DNA from 3 places in the Streptomyces sp. NBC_00122 genome. Region 3 is predicted to be linked to each of the others. Evidence: riboswitches for the same ligand, from Rfam matches in the RefSeq annotation. Region 3 holds a riboswitch; each other region holds the start of a gene.
The links. Region 3 has a riboswitch for thiamine pyrophosphate ahead of OG737_RS22330 (thiamine ABC transporter substrate binding subunit). Riboswitches for the same ligand answer to the same signal wherever they lie in the genome.
Positions count from the first base shown of each region.

Region 1: it holds a riboswitch for thiamine pyrophosphate, as region 3 does, so the genes downstream of both, thiO (glycine oxidase ThiO) here and OG737_RS22330 (thiamine ABC transporter substrate binding subunit) in region 3, are expected to answer to the same signal.
Region 2: it holds a riboswitch for thiamine pyrophosphate, as region 3 does, so the genes downstream of both, thiC (phosphomethylpyrimidine synthase ThiC) here and OG737_RS22330 (thiamine ABC transporter substrate binding subunit) in region 3, are expected to answer to the same signal.

Region 1 is NZ_CP108191.1:1,468,353-1,472,491, reverse strand. It holds gene OG737_RS06970 (thiazole synthase) at 1-779, opposite strand, end outside; gene thiS (sulfur carrier protein ThiS) at 785-985, opposite strand; gene thiO (glycine oxidase ThiO) at 982-2,178, opposite strand; TPP riboswitch at 2,176-2,288, opposite strand; gene OG737_RS06955 (FAD-dependent oxidoreductase) at 2,370-3,590, shown strand; gene OG737_RS06950 (Rv2175c family DNA-binding protein) at 3,658-4,023, shown strand; gene thiE (thiamine phosphate synthase) at 4,101-4,139, shown strand, end outside.
Region 2 is NZ_CP108191.1:3,044,609-3,048,747, reverse strand. It holds gene OG737_RS14360 (SsgA family sporulation/cell division regulator) at 1-275, shown strand, start outside; partial or broken gene OG737_RS14355 (YibE/F family protein) at 370-1,784, opposite strand; TPP riboswitch at 1,824-1,969, shown strand; gene thiC (phosphomethylpyrimidine synthase ThiC) at 1,963-3,750, shown strand.
Region 3 is NZ_CP108191.1:4,675,664-4,679,802, forward strand. It holds gene OG737_RS22320 (phosphatidate cytidylyltransferase) at 1-868, shown strand, start outside; gene rlmN (23S rRNA (adenine(2503)-C(2))-methyltransferase RlmN) at 962-2,074, shown strand; TPP riboswitch at 2,133-2,242, shown strand; gene OG737_RS22330 (thiamine ABC transporter substrate binding subunit) at 2,328-3,425, shown strand; gene OG737_RS22335 (iron ABC transporter permease) at 3,521-4,139, shown strand, end outside.

The DNA of each region.
Region 1 (4,139 bases), 3.2 Mb from region 3:
TCCGGGTCGAGGGCGGCGCGGCCCTCCGCGGGAGACGAGGCGTGCGCGAAGCGGCGCTGCGGGATGCGCCCCGCGCGGTGCGCGAGGCGGCCCGCCGACACGGCATCCCGCATGGCCGCAGCCATCAGCACCGGCTCCTGCGCCCGCGTCACCGCGGACGCGAGCATCACCGCCGCGCAGCCGAGCTCCATCGCCAGGGCGACATCGGACGCCGTACCCGCCCCCGCGTCCAGGATGACCGGGACGGACGCCCGTTCCGCGATCAGCTCGAAGTTGTGCGGATTGCGGATCCCCATCCCCGACCCGATCGGGGACCCGAGCGGCATGATCGCCGCGCAGCCCGCGTCCTCCAGCTTCCGCGCGAGCACCGGATCGTCGTTCGTGTACGGGAGGACCGTGAAGCCCTCGTCCACCAGGGTCTCGGCGGCGTCCAGCAGCTCGACGCCGTCGGGCAGGAGGGTCCGCTCGTCCGCGACCACCTCCAGTTTGATCCAGTCGGTGCCCAGCGCCTCCCGGGCGAGCCGGGCCGTCAGCACGGCCTCGCCCGCCGTGAAGCAGCCCGCAGTGTTCGGCAGGACCGCGATGTCCAGCTTCGCCAGCACGGACAGGACCGAGCCCTGGACCGTCGGGTCCAGGCGGCGCATGGCCACCGTGGTGAGTTCGGTGCCGGACGCGACCAGGGCCCGTTCCAGGACGTCCAGGCTCGGGGCGCCGCCCGTACCCATGATCAGGCGGGAGGAGAAACTGCGGCCGCCCAGTGTGAAGAGGTCTTCAGCCATGCCGGTCAGCCTCCCTGGACCGCGGTGAGGATCTCGACCCGGTCGCCCTCGCCCACCGGGGTGAGCGGCCACTGCCCGCGCGGGACCACGGTCTCGTTGAGCGCGGCGGCGACTCCGGCGGGGGCCGTGGTCAGGGTGGCGACCACCGCGTCGAGCGTGGTGCCGGCCGCGACCTCGCGCGGCTCGCCGTTGACGGAGATGGTCATGCGTGCGACTCCTGACGTGCGGCGGAGAACCGGCGGGGGGTGAAGGGGCGTGCGATCGGCGGCAGTTCGCCGGTGGTCAGCAGCTCCGCCATCACGTCGCCGGTGAGCGGGGTCAGCAGCACCCCGTTGCGGTAGTGCCCGGTGGCCAGGTGCAGGCCCGGGAGGTCGGTTGGGCCGAGCATCGGGGCGTTGTCGGGGGAGCCCGGCCGCAGCCCCGCGCGGGTCTCGACGAGCGGGAGTTCGGTGATGCCGGGCACCAGCTCGTGGGCGTCGCGCAGGAGTTCGTAGACCCCGCCCGCGGTGACCGTGGTGTCCCAGCCGAGTTCCTCGCTGGTGGCGCCGACGACGAGCTCGCCGTTCTCGCGCGGGACCAGGTAGACGTGGCTGCCGCGCACGACCGCCCGTACCGTCCGCGACAGGAACGGCGCGTAGGCGGCGGGCACCGCCAGGCGCAGCACCTGGCCCTTCACCGGCCGTACGGGGGCCGCCAGCTCCGGCGGTACACCCGCCAGCCGGCCGCTGAGCGAGCCCGCCGCCAGCACCACATGGTCCGCGCGCAGCTCCGTACCGTCGTCGAGCAGCGCCCCGGCCGCCCGGTCGGCGGTGACCAGCAGCCGCTCGGCCGTCGCCCGGTGGACGGCCACGCCGGCTCCCTCGCAGGCGGCCAGCAGGGCGGCCGCGAGCCGCCGCGGGTCGACCTGGTGATCACCGTCGACCCGCAGGCCGCCCCGGACGCCCGGAGCCAGCATCGGCTCCAGCCGGCGGCACTCGCGGCCGGTGAGCCACTCGGACTCCAGGCCGCACCGGCGCTGCAGGGCGTGCAGCTCCCGCAGGTGGAGGCGGTCGTCGGAGTCGAGGGCGACGGCGAGGGTGCCGCAGGCGCGGTAGCCGATGTCCAGGCCGCCGCTCGCGTCGGCGAGCTCGGCGGCGAACTCGGGATAGCGGGCGGCGGAGGCGAGACCCAGGCCCAGCAGGGCCTCCTCGCCGTAGTGCAGCTCGGTGACGGGCGCGAGCATCCCGGCCGCGACCTGGGCGGCGCCGCCGCCGGGGGCCGGGTCGGCCAGTACGGTGCGCAGGCCCTGCCGGGCCGCCCGCCAGGCGGTGACGAGTCCGATGATCCCGCCCCCGATGACGAGGACGTCGGACCCCGTCCGGGACGTCCGAGATGGTCGGGACGTTCGAGATGAGTGCATGGGCGTCCAGCCCCTCCCTTCGCCGGCATGACCCGGATCAGGTTCGTACGGTCGGAGGCCGGCCAGCCTCCCTCTCAGCCCGGTGCGTCCGGACTCCCGCGATAGGTACGGTGGCCAGACTAACCCCGGTGCGGACAGCCGGTAAGGCGGCATCTATTCCTGGCGGCCCGTCAGGTGATTAGGGTGGCCGGGTGAGTGAGCAGACGGAGCAGAACCCGAGCGGCGTCGTGATCGTGGGCGCCGGAATGGCCGGCGTGCAGACCGCGGTCGCCCTGCGCGAGCAGGGCTTCACCGGCACCGTGACCCTGCTGGGCGCCGAGCCCCACCAGCCCTACGACCGGCCTCCGCTGTCCAAGGCGGTGCTGCTCGGCAAGGCCGAGGACTCCGCCTTCGACGTGGACTTCGAGGGGCTCGGCATCGAGCTCAGGCTCGGCACGGAGGTCACCGGGCTGCGGGCCGCCGAGCGCGAGCTGGACACCGAGGCGGGACCGGTCCCGTACGGCGTCCTCGTGCTGGCCACAGGCGCGCAGCCGCTGACCCTGCCCGGGACGGAGGGGGTCCCCGGCGTGCACCTGCTGCGCACGCTGGACGACGCGGCACGGCTGCGCCCGGTCCTGGCCGAGGCGCCCCGGGCGGTGGTCGTCGGCGCGGGCTGGATCGGCGCGGAGTTCGCCACCGCGGCCCGGGAGGCGGGCTGCGAGGTGACCGTGGTCGAGGCGGCGGACCGGGTCCTGGCGGGGGCGCTGCCGTCGGAGGTCGCCGCCCCGATGGCCCGCTGGTACGAGGAGGCCGGCGCCGGGCTGATCACCGGCGCGAAGGTCGCCGGGATCGAGGAGGGCCGGGTACTGCTCGCGGACGGGAGCACCCTGCCCGCCGGCGCGGTCGTGGTGGGCATCGGCGCCCGCCCCGCCACCGGATGGCTGGCCGGGAGCGGGGTGGTCCTCGGCCCCGACGGCTCGGTCACCGCCGACGCGTACCTGCGTACCTCCCTGCCCGGGGTGTACGCGGTCGGCGACTGCGCGTCCTTCCCGTCGGCCCGCTACGGGACGCGGCTGCTCGTGCACCACTGGGACAACGCGCTCCAGGGCCCGCGGACGGTCGCCGCGAACATCCTGGCCGGGGAACCCGCCCAGGTCTACGACCCGGTGCCCTACTTCTGGTCGGAGCAGTTCGGGCGCTTCGTCCAGTACGCCGGCCACCACGGCGGGGCCGACACCCTGCTCTGGCGCGGCGACCCGGCCGACCCCACGTGGTCGGTGTGCTGGCTGCGCGACGGCGTCCTGGTCGCGGTCCTGGCCGTGGGCCGCCCCCGCGACCTGGCGCAGGGCCGCAGGCTCATCGAGACGGGGGCCGCGGTGGACCCGGCCAAGGTCCGCGATCCGGCGGTTCCCCTGAAGTCGACCCCCGTGTAGCCGGGGCCGGACCACGGACGGGCCGCTCCGGTACCGGGTGTCAGCCCGAGATGGCAGGCTTGTACCCGTGACCGAGATTGACGCAAAGATCGATGCCCTTGTCCCCTCGTGGCTGTACCTCCCCGACATCGCGGAGATGCTCGACATCGAGGTGACCCGGGTCCGCCAGATGGTCAAGGAAGGGCAGCTGATCGCCGTACGCCGGGGCGAGAACCGCGCCCTGCAGGTGCCGGCCCCCTTCATCGACGGCGACAAGGTCGTCAAGGGCCTGGTCGGCCTGCTGACCGTGCTGCGCGACGACCGCTTCACCGAGGAGGAGATCCTTGAGTGGCTCTTCACCGAGGATCCGACCCTGCCCGGCACCCCCGTGCAGGCGCTGAGCGAGAATCGCGGCACGGAGGTGAAGCGCCGCGCTCAGGCGCTCGCCCTCTGACCTGATCCGCATCCGCTCCACCGCGGTGTACGGGCCCCGCGGGGTCCGTACACCGCCTCCATCCGGGGGATACACCCATGCAGCTTTCCGACGCCCGGCTCTACCTCTGCACGGAC
Region 2 (4,139 bases), 1.6 Mb from region 3:
TCGACGGCATCAACAAGCCGTGCGGCGACGGCGATGTGCACATCGCCCCGACCGATCCCGAGGACCTGTCCGATGTCCACATCCGCCTCCAGGTCGGCGGCGACCGGGCGTTGTTCCGCGCGAGCGCGGCCCCGCTCGTCGCGTTCCTCGACCGCACCGACCGGCTCGTTCCGCTCGGTCAGGAGCGCAACCTGGGTGACTTCGAGGAGAACCTCGACGAGGCGCTCGGCAAGATCCTGGCCGAATCCCGGCAGAACGAGCAGAACGCGGGCTGACGCGCTGCCGCGTTCACTGACGCGTGCCGCGCCCACCGACGCGCGGCGCCGGCCGCTCAGTTCTCCCGCAATCCCACCATCCCGCGAACACCTTTCAGCGCTTGCGACGGCGGCCCCGGCCGCCGCGGGCTACCCCGAGGCCGTCCCGGCGACCGGGGTCCTCGGCCGGTCGGCCGACACGACCAGGGCGGCCAGCGCCGTCGTCACGGGAACCGAGGCCACGAGGCCGATCGAGCCCACGAGGGTCCGTACAATCTCCACCGCGACCAGCTCGCTGTTGGCCACCGACCCCATGCTGCTGTTCGCGATCGAGAACAACAGGAGCAGGGGCAGCGCGGCACCCGCATAGGCCAGTACGAGCGTGTTGACCACCGACGCGATGTGGTCGCGACCGATCCGGATGGCCGCCCGGTACAAGGCGCGCGACCCCATGGAGGGGTCGGCCTGGTGGAGTTCCCAGACCGCGGAGGTCTGGGTGACCGTCACGTCGTCGAGCACGCCCAGCGATCCGATGATGATGCCCGCGAGCAGCAGACCGCTCATGTCGATGTCCGGGTACAGCCCGTGGATCAGGCCCGTGTTGTCGTCGGTGTTGCCGCTGAGGAACGCCCAGTCGATGAAGACCGAGCCCAGCAGCCCGATCAGCAGCAGCGAGACGAGCGTGCCGAGGACGGCGACCGAGGTGCGGGCGGTCAGCCCGTGGCAGATGTACAGGGCGATGAGCATGATGGCGCTCGCCCCTACGACGGCGACGACGAGCGGGTTCGACCCCTGCAGGATGGCCGGGAGGATGAAGAGGGTCAGCACGCCGAAGCTGATGACCAGCGCGATCAGTGCGAACACCCCGCGCATCCGGCCGACCAGCACGACGGCGAGGGCGAAGATCCCGGCCAGCAGCGCCAGGGGGAACTTGCGGTTCACGTCGATGACCGAGTACTGGAGGTCCCGGGGGGCGTCCGGCGCGTACGCGACCACCACCTCCTGCCCCTTCGCCAACTGCCGTGGCGCGCCCGGCTGGACGATCTCCACGAAGGTGCGGCCCTTGTCCGGTCCGGTGCCGACCTCGACGGTGGCCTTCTTGCACTCGCCGGTCTGCGCGGCCTGGGCCTCGCGGCCCTCGGGCGTGGACGTGTCACCGGTGGGCGGCACCTGCGAGGCGTTCACCGATTTGCAGTCGACCTGTTCGAGCGACACGACCGAGCCCTGCTGCGTCTGCCGGTCGAAACCGACACCCGTGCGCTCGTGGGCGGGCGCGCCGCCCGGCCAGAGCACCACCATGCCGGCGAAGACGGCCACGGTGAAGGGGATCAGCACGGCCGCGATGACCTTGCGCAGGTGCTTCGAGACGGGGGCCGCCGGACCGTGCCCGTGGCTGTGCCCGTGACCGTGTCCATGGCCAGGCTCGTGGGAGTGCGCGTGGTCAGCGTGGCTGGTGGGGTCCACGGGCTCAGTGGGGGGCTGCGGCGAGATCGTCACCAGCAGATCATCGCAAGAGATGCGGGGGCCCACTGTTCAGCACGCCATGGATGGCGCTAGCGTGGGGGCTACTTTGCACAACGCGGGAGCTCGGAGCACCGGGCTGAGAGGACGCTGATCACCGTACGCGCATCACGGATGCGTACGGGAGGAGGCTGCGTCGACCGCCGAACCTGTTACCGGGTAATGCCGGCGTAGGGAGATAGGTCTCATGACCATTCAGGACGCACGCACGCCTGCCGTCAGCCAGGACGCCGACGGCCAGACCGAGCGCCAGCCGGGCTGGCACAAGGGGTACGTGGCGGGCTCCCGCCCCGACATCCGGGTGCCGGTCCGCCAGGTCCACCTCACCAACGGCAAGGACGTGACGCTCTACGACACGTCAGGTCCGTACACCGACCCCCAGATCGAGACGGACGTGCGCCGGGGTCTCGCGCCGCTGCGCGAGAACTGGATCATCGGCCGCGGGGACACCGAGGAGTACGCGGGACGTCCCGTGCGTCCCGAGGACGACGGCATCAAGCACACCTCGCCGCGGGGCGGGCTCAAGAACCTCGACGCCGTCTTCCCTGGCCGTCCCCGCCAGCCCCGCCGGGGCCGTGGCGGCGCCGCCGTCACGCAGCTCGCGTACGCCCGCCGGGGCGAGATCACCCCGGAGATGGAGTACGTCGCGATCCGCGAGAACGTCTCCCCCGAGGTCGTCCGCGAGGAGATCGCCGCAGGTCGCGCGGTACTCCCGGCGAACGTGAACCACCCGGAGATCGAGCCGATGATCATCGGCAAGCGGTTCCTGGTGAAGGTCAACGCCAACATCGGCAACTCCGCGGTCACCTCCTCCATCGAGGAGGAGGTCGACAAGATGACCTGGGCGACCAAGTGGGGCGCCGACACGGTCATGGACCTCTCGACGGGCCGCAACATCCACACCACGCGCGAGTGGGTGCTGCGCAACTCCCCCGTCCCCATCGGCACCGTCCCGCTCTACCAGGCGCTGGAGAAGGTCGACGGCCGCGCCGAGGACCTGACCTGGGAGATCTACAAGGACACGGTCATCGAGCAGGCCGAGCAGGGCGTCGACTACATGACGGTCCATGCCGGCGTGCTGCTGCCGTACGTGCCGCTGACCGCCCGCCGCAAGACCGGCATCGTCTCGCGCGGCGGCTCGATCATGGCCGCGTGGTGCCTGGCGCACCACAAGGAGAACTTCCTCTACACGAACTTCGAGGAGCTCTGCGAGATCCTCGCGACGTACGACGTCACGTACTCGCTGGGTGACGGCCTGCGCCCCGGTTCGATCGCGGACGCCAACGACGCGGCGCAGTTCGCGGAGCTGAAGACGCTGGGCGAGCTGAACACGATCGCCAAGCGCCACAACGTGCAGACGATGATCGAGGGCCCGGGCCACGTCCCGATGCACAAGATCAAGGAGAACATCGACCTCCAGCAGGAGATCTGCGAGGAGGCGCCGTTCTACACGCTCGGCCCGCTGACCACGGACGTCGCGCCCGCGTACGACCACATCACCTCGGGCATCGGCGCCGCGATGATCGCCTGGTGGGGCACCGCGATGCTCTGCTACGTCACGCCCAAGGAGCACCTGGGCCTGCCCAACCGCGACGACGTCAAGACCGGCGTCATCACGTACAAGATCGCCGCCCACGCGGCCGACCTGGCCAAGGGGCACCCCGGTGCCCAGGAGTGGGACGACGCCCTGTCGGACGCGCGGTTCGAGTTCCGCTGGGAGGACCAGTTCAACCTGGCCCTCGACCCGGACACGGCCCGCGAGTTCCACGACGAGACGCTTCCCGCCGAGCCGGCCAAGACCGCGCACTTCTGCTCCATGTGCGGTCCGAAGTTCTGCTCGATGAAGATCTCGCAGGACATCCGCCGTGAGCACGGCGGCGACCTGAAGGCCGAGGAGATCCAGGCGGGCATGGCGGAGAAGTCCGCCGAGTTCGCGGCTTCGGGCAACCGCGTCTACCTGCCGCTGGCCGACTGAGCCGTTCGACAGGAGCCACGGAGCGGACCCGCGACCCAAGGGGGGAGTCGCGGGTCCGCTCCGTTTTTTGGTGCCGGAGTGCTCCCACTCGCCACGGCCGGCTGGTCGTCGCCCACCGCGTCCTGACGGCTCGCGCCCTTCGTGTCCGTCATGGCGGCCGTTGGTGTCGCATCGCTAATCCGATAAGTGGACCTATCTGCGAGTTGTCCCGCCACTCGCGGCAGTGCTTCCCACGCTGACGATGTGTGGCCTGGGAGGCCCGACCACACATCGGTCGATCGGTTTCGAGTAGGAGTGGTATGAGCCCCGAAAACAGGACCAGGTCAACGACGCTTGGACCGCTGCCGAGAAGGAGCAGATGGCTGACGGGCGGCACCCTCGCCTCGCTT
Region 3 (4,139 bases):
GCCCAGCCCCCCGCCCCCGCAGCCGCAGGACGCCTCGCCACCGCCGCCGAAGAAGCGCGCGGGACGGGACCTGCGTGCCGCCATAGGGGTCGGCGTCGGCCTCGGCGCCGTCATCTTCGCCTCGCTGCTGATCGTCAAGGCGGTCTTCGTCGGCGTCATCGTCGTGGCGGTCGTCGTGGGCCTGTGGGAGCTCACCTCCCGCCTGCAGGAGAAGAAGGGCATCAAGGCCCCGCTGGTCCCGCTCGCCGTCGGCGGCGCGGCCATGGTCATCGCCGGATACGTCCGCGGTGCCGAGGGCGCCTGGGTGGCCATGGCCCTGACCGTGCTGGCGGTCCTGGTCTGGCGGATGACCGAGCCGCCCGAGGACTACCTCAAGGACGTCACGGCGGGTGCCTTCGCGGCGTTCTACGTGCCCTTCCTGGCCACCTTCGTCGCGATGCTGCTCACCGCTGACGACGGGCCGCAGCGGGTGATCACCTTCCTGCTCCTGACGGTGGTCAGCGACACCGGGGCCTACGCGGTCGGCTGGCGCTTCGGCAAGACCAAGCTCGCGCCGCGCATCAGCCCCGGAAAGACCCGCGAGGGCCTGTTCGGCGCGGTGGCCTTCGCGATGGCCGCCGGCGCGCTGTGCATGGAGTTCCTGATCGACGGCGGCTCCTGGTGGCAGGGCCTGCTCCTGGGCCTGGCGGTCGCCGTCAGCGCCACGCTGGGCGACCTCGGCGAGTCGATGATCAAGCGGGACCTGGGCATCAAGGACATGGGCACCCTGCTGCCGGGACACGGCGGCATCATGGACCGGCTCGACTCGCTGCTGCCGACCGCCCCGGTGGTGTGGCTGCTCCTGGCCGCGTTCGTCGGTACGGGCTGACCTGCGGAAAGGCGTCGTAACACGCCGGGCGGTTACTCTTGGAAGGCGCGCTGCTTCTGCGGCGCGCCTTTCGTCTTACAAGGAGTACCTGCCATGGCCCGCCCTGTTCCGGGAGAGCTCACCTTCGTCGCCCCGCGCGGAGCCAAGAAGCCGCCCCGGCACCTCGCCGACCTCACTCCCGAGGAGCGCCGTGAGGCGGTGGCCGCGATCGGCGAGAAGCCGTTCCGGGCCAAGCAGCTCTCCCAGCACTACTTCGCGCGCTACGCGCACGACCCGGCCGAGTGGACCGACATCCCCGCGGGCTCCCGCGAGAAGCTCCGGCAGGAGCTCCTCCCGGACCTGATGAACGTCATCCGGCACATCAGCTGCGACAACGACACCACCCGCAAGACCCTGTGGAAGCTGCACGACGGCACGCTCGTCGAGTCCGTGCTCATGCGCTACCCCGACCGGGTCACGATGTGCATCTCCTCGCAGGCCGGCTGCGGCATGAACTGCCCGTTCTGCGCCACCGGCCAGGCGGGCCTGGACCGCAACCTGTCCACCGCCGAGATCGTGCACCAGATCGTCGACGGCATGCGCGCGCTGCGCGACGGGGAGGTCCCCGGCGGCCCGGCGCGGCTGTCGAACATCGTCTTCATGGGCATGGGCGAGCCGCTGGCCAACTACAACCGCGTGGTCGGCGCCATCCGCCGCCTCACCGACCCGGAGCCCGACGGCCTGGGCCTCTCCCAGCGCGGTATCACCGTCTCCACCGTCGGCCTGGTCCCCGCCATGCTGCGCTTCGCCGACGAGGGCTTCAAGTGCCGCCTCGCGGTCTCGCTGCACGCGCCCGACGACGAGCTGCGCGACACCCTGGTCCCCGTGAACACCCGCTGGAACGTCCGCGAGGTCCTCGGCGCGGCCTGGGAGTACGCGGAGAAGTCCGGCCGCCGGATCTCCATCGAGTACGCCCTGATCCGTGACATCAACGACCAGGCCTGGCGCGGCGACCTGCTGGGCAAGCTGCTCAAGGGCAAGCGTGTCCACGTCAACCTGATCCCGCTGAACCCGACGCCCGGCTCCAAGTGGACCGCCTCGCGGCCCGAGGACGAGAAGGCCTTCGTGGAGGCCATCGCCCGGCACGGCGTCCCCGTGACCGTACGGGACACCCGCGGCCAGGAGATCGACGGCGCGTGCGGTCAGCTGGCCGCTTCGGAGCGCTAGGTTCCGGTTCTGGCCGGTCGCGATCGGCCACGGGGTACCCTGTGGCCGAACCAATTTCATATTCCGACAGGGGAGCGCCACAGCGCTGAGAGTGCGGTATCCGTCATCCGCAGACCCTCTGAACCTCGCCCCGGTCATTCGGGGTAGGAAGTTCGGTCACCACTCAAGCTGTTGCGCCCTGCCCGGCGTCCGCTCGCGAAGAGCGCCGGGCAGGGCCGCGTCTTCTCCTGGACATCCCAGGAGGAATTCACCAGTGAGCACCACCAAGAAGCTGGCGGGCGCAGCGCTCGCGGCCGCGCTGGGCGTCGCCACGCTCAGCGCCTGCGGCGGCGATGCCAAGGACAAGTCCGCGGGTTCGAGTGACGCCCCGAAGTCCAAGACGGTCACGCTCGTCTCCCACGACTCCTTCAACGTGACCGACACGGTCCTCAAGGAGTTCGAGCAGCAGAGCGGCTACACCGTCAAGGTGCTGAAGTCGGGGGACGCGGGCGCGGCGCTCAACCAGGAGATCCTCACCAAGGGCTCCCCGCGCGGCGACGTCTTCTTCGGCGTCGACAACACCCTGCTCTCGCGCGCCCTCGACAACGGGATCTTCACGCCGTACGAGGCCAAGGGCCTGGCCGGGGTGAAGCCCGAGTACGTGCTCGACAAGGAGCACCGGGTCACGCCGATCGACTCCGGCGACATCTGCGTCAACTACGACAAGGCGTACTTCGCCGACAAGAAGCTCGCCCCGCCGCAGACGCTGGACGACCTGGTCAAGCCGGAGTACAAGAACCTGCTGGTCACCGAGAACGCGGCGACCTCCTCGCCCGGCCTCGGCTTCCTGCTCGCCTCCGTCGGCAAGTACGGCGAAGAGGGCTGGAAGGACTACTGGAGCAAGCTCAAGGCCAACGGCGTCGAGGTCGTCGACGGCTGGGAGCAGGCCTACAACGAGCGCTTCTCGGGCTCCGCGGGCGGCAAGAAGGCCAAGGGCGACCGTCCGCTGGTGGTCTCCTACGCCTCCAGCCCGCCGGTCGAGGTGCTGTACGGCGAGCCGCAGCCGGCCGAGGCCCCGACCGGCGTCTCCACCGGCACCTGCTTCCGCCAGACCGAGTTCGCGGGTCTGCTGAAGGGAGCGAAGAGCGAGGAGGGCGGCAAGGCCCTCCTGGACTTCCTGATCAGCAAGAAGTTCCAGGAGGACATGCCCCTCCAGATGTTCGTGAACCCGGTGACGAAGGACGCTTCCCTGCCGGAGCTGTTCACGAAGCACGGTGTGGTGATCGAGAAGCCCGAGAACGTCGCTCCCGAGAGCATCGCCAAGAACCGTGATCAGTGGGTCAAGGCATGGACCTCGCTCGTCGTGAAGTAAGCGGCACCAAGGAGCCGGGTGCGGCGCCGGGAGGCGCCGCACCGGGCCCCGGCCCTCGCGAGGGCCGGCGGGCGATCGCGGTGCGACTCGCCCTGATGGCCGTACCCCTGGTCTTCTTCGGGCTCTTCTTCGCCTATCCCGTCGCCGCGATCGTCGGGCGCGGGCTCAAGACCGACGACGGCTGGCAGTTCGGCCGGATCGGCGAGGTGCTCGCCCGGCCCGACATCGCCGACGTGCTGTGGTTCACCACCTGGCAGGCGCTCGCCTCCACCGCGCTCACGCTGGTGATCGCACTCCCCGCCGCGTACGTCTTCGCGCGCCTCGACTTCCCCGGCAAGCAGCTGCTGCGGGCGGTGGTGACGGTCCCCTTCGTGCTGCCGACCGTGGTGGTCGGTACCGCCTTCCTCGCGCTGGTCGGCCGGGGCGGGCTGATGGACGAGCTGTGGGGCGTCCGGCTGGACACCACCGTGTGGGCGATCCTGCTCGCGCACGTCTTCTTCAACTACGCCGTCGTCGTAAGGACGGTCGGCGGGCTCTGGGCGCAGCTGGACCCGCGCCAGGAGGAGGCCGCCCGCGTGCTGGGCGCCGGACGGTTCGCCGCCTGGCGGCATGTGACGCTGCCGGCGCTGGCCCCGGCGGTGGCGGCCGCCTCGCTGATGGTGTTCCTGTTCACCTTCAGCTCCTTCGGCGTCGTGCAGATCCTGGGCGGCCCCT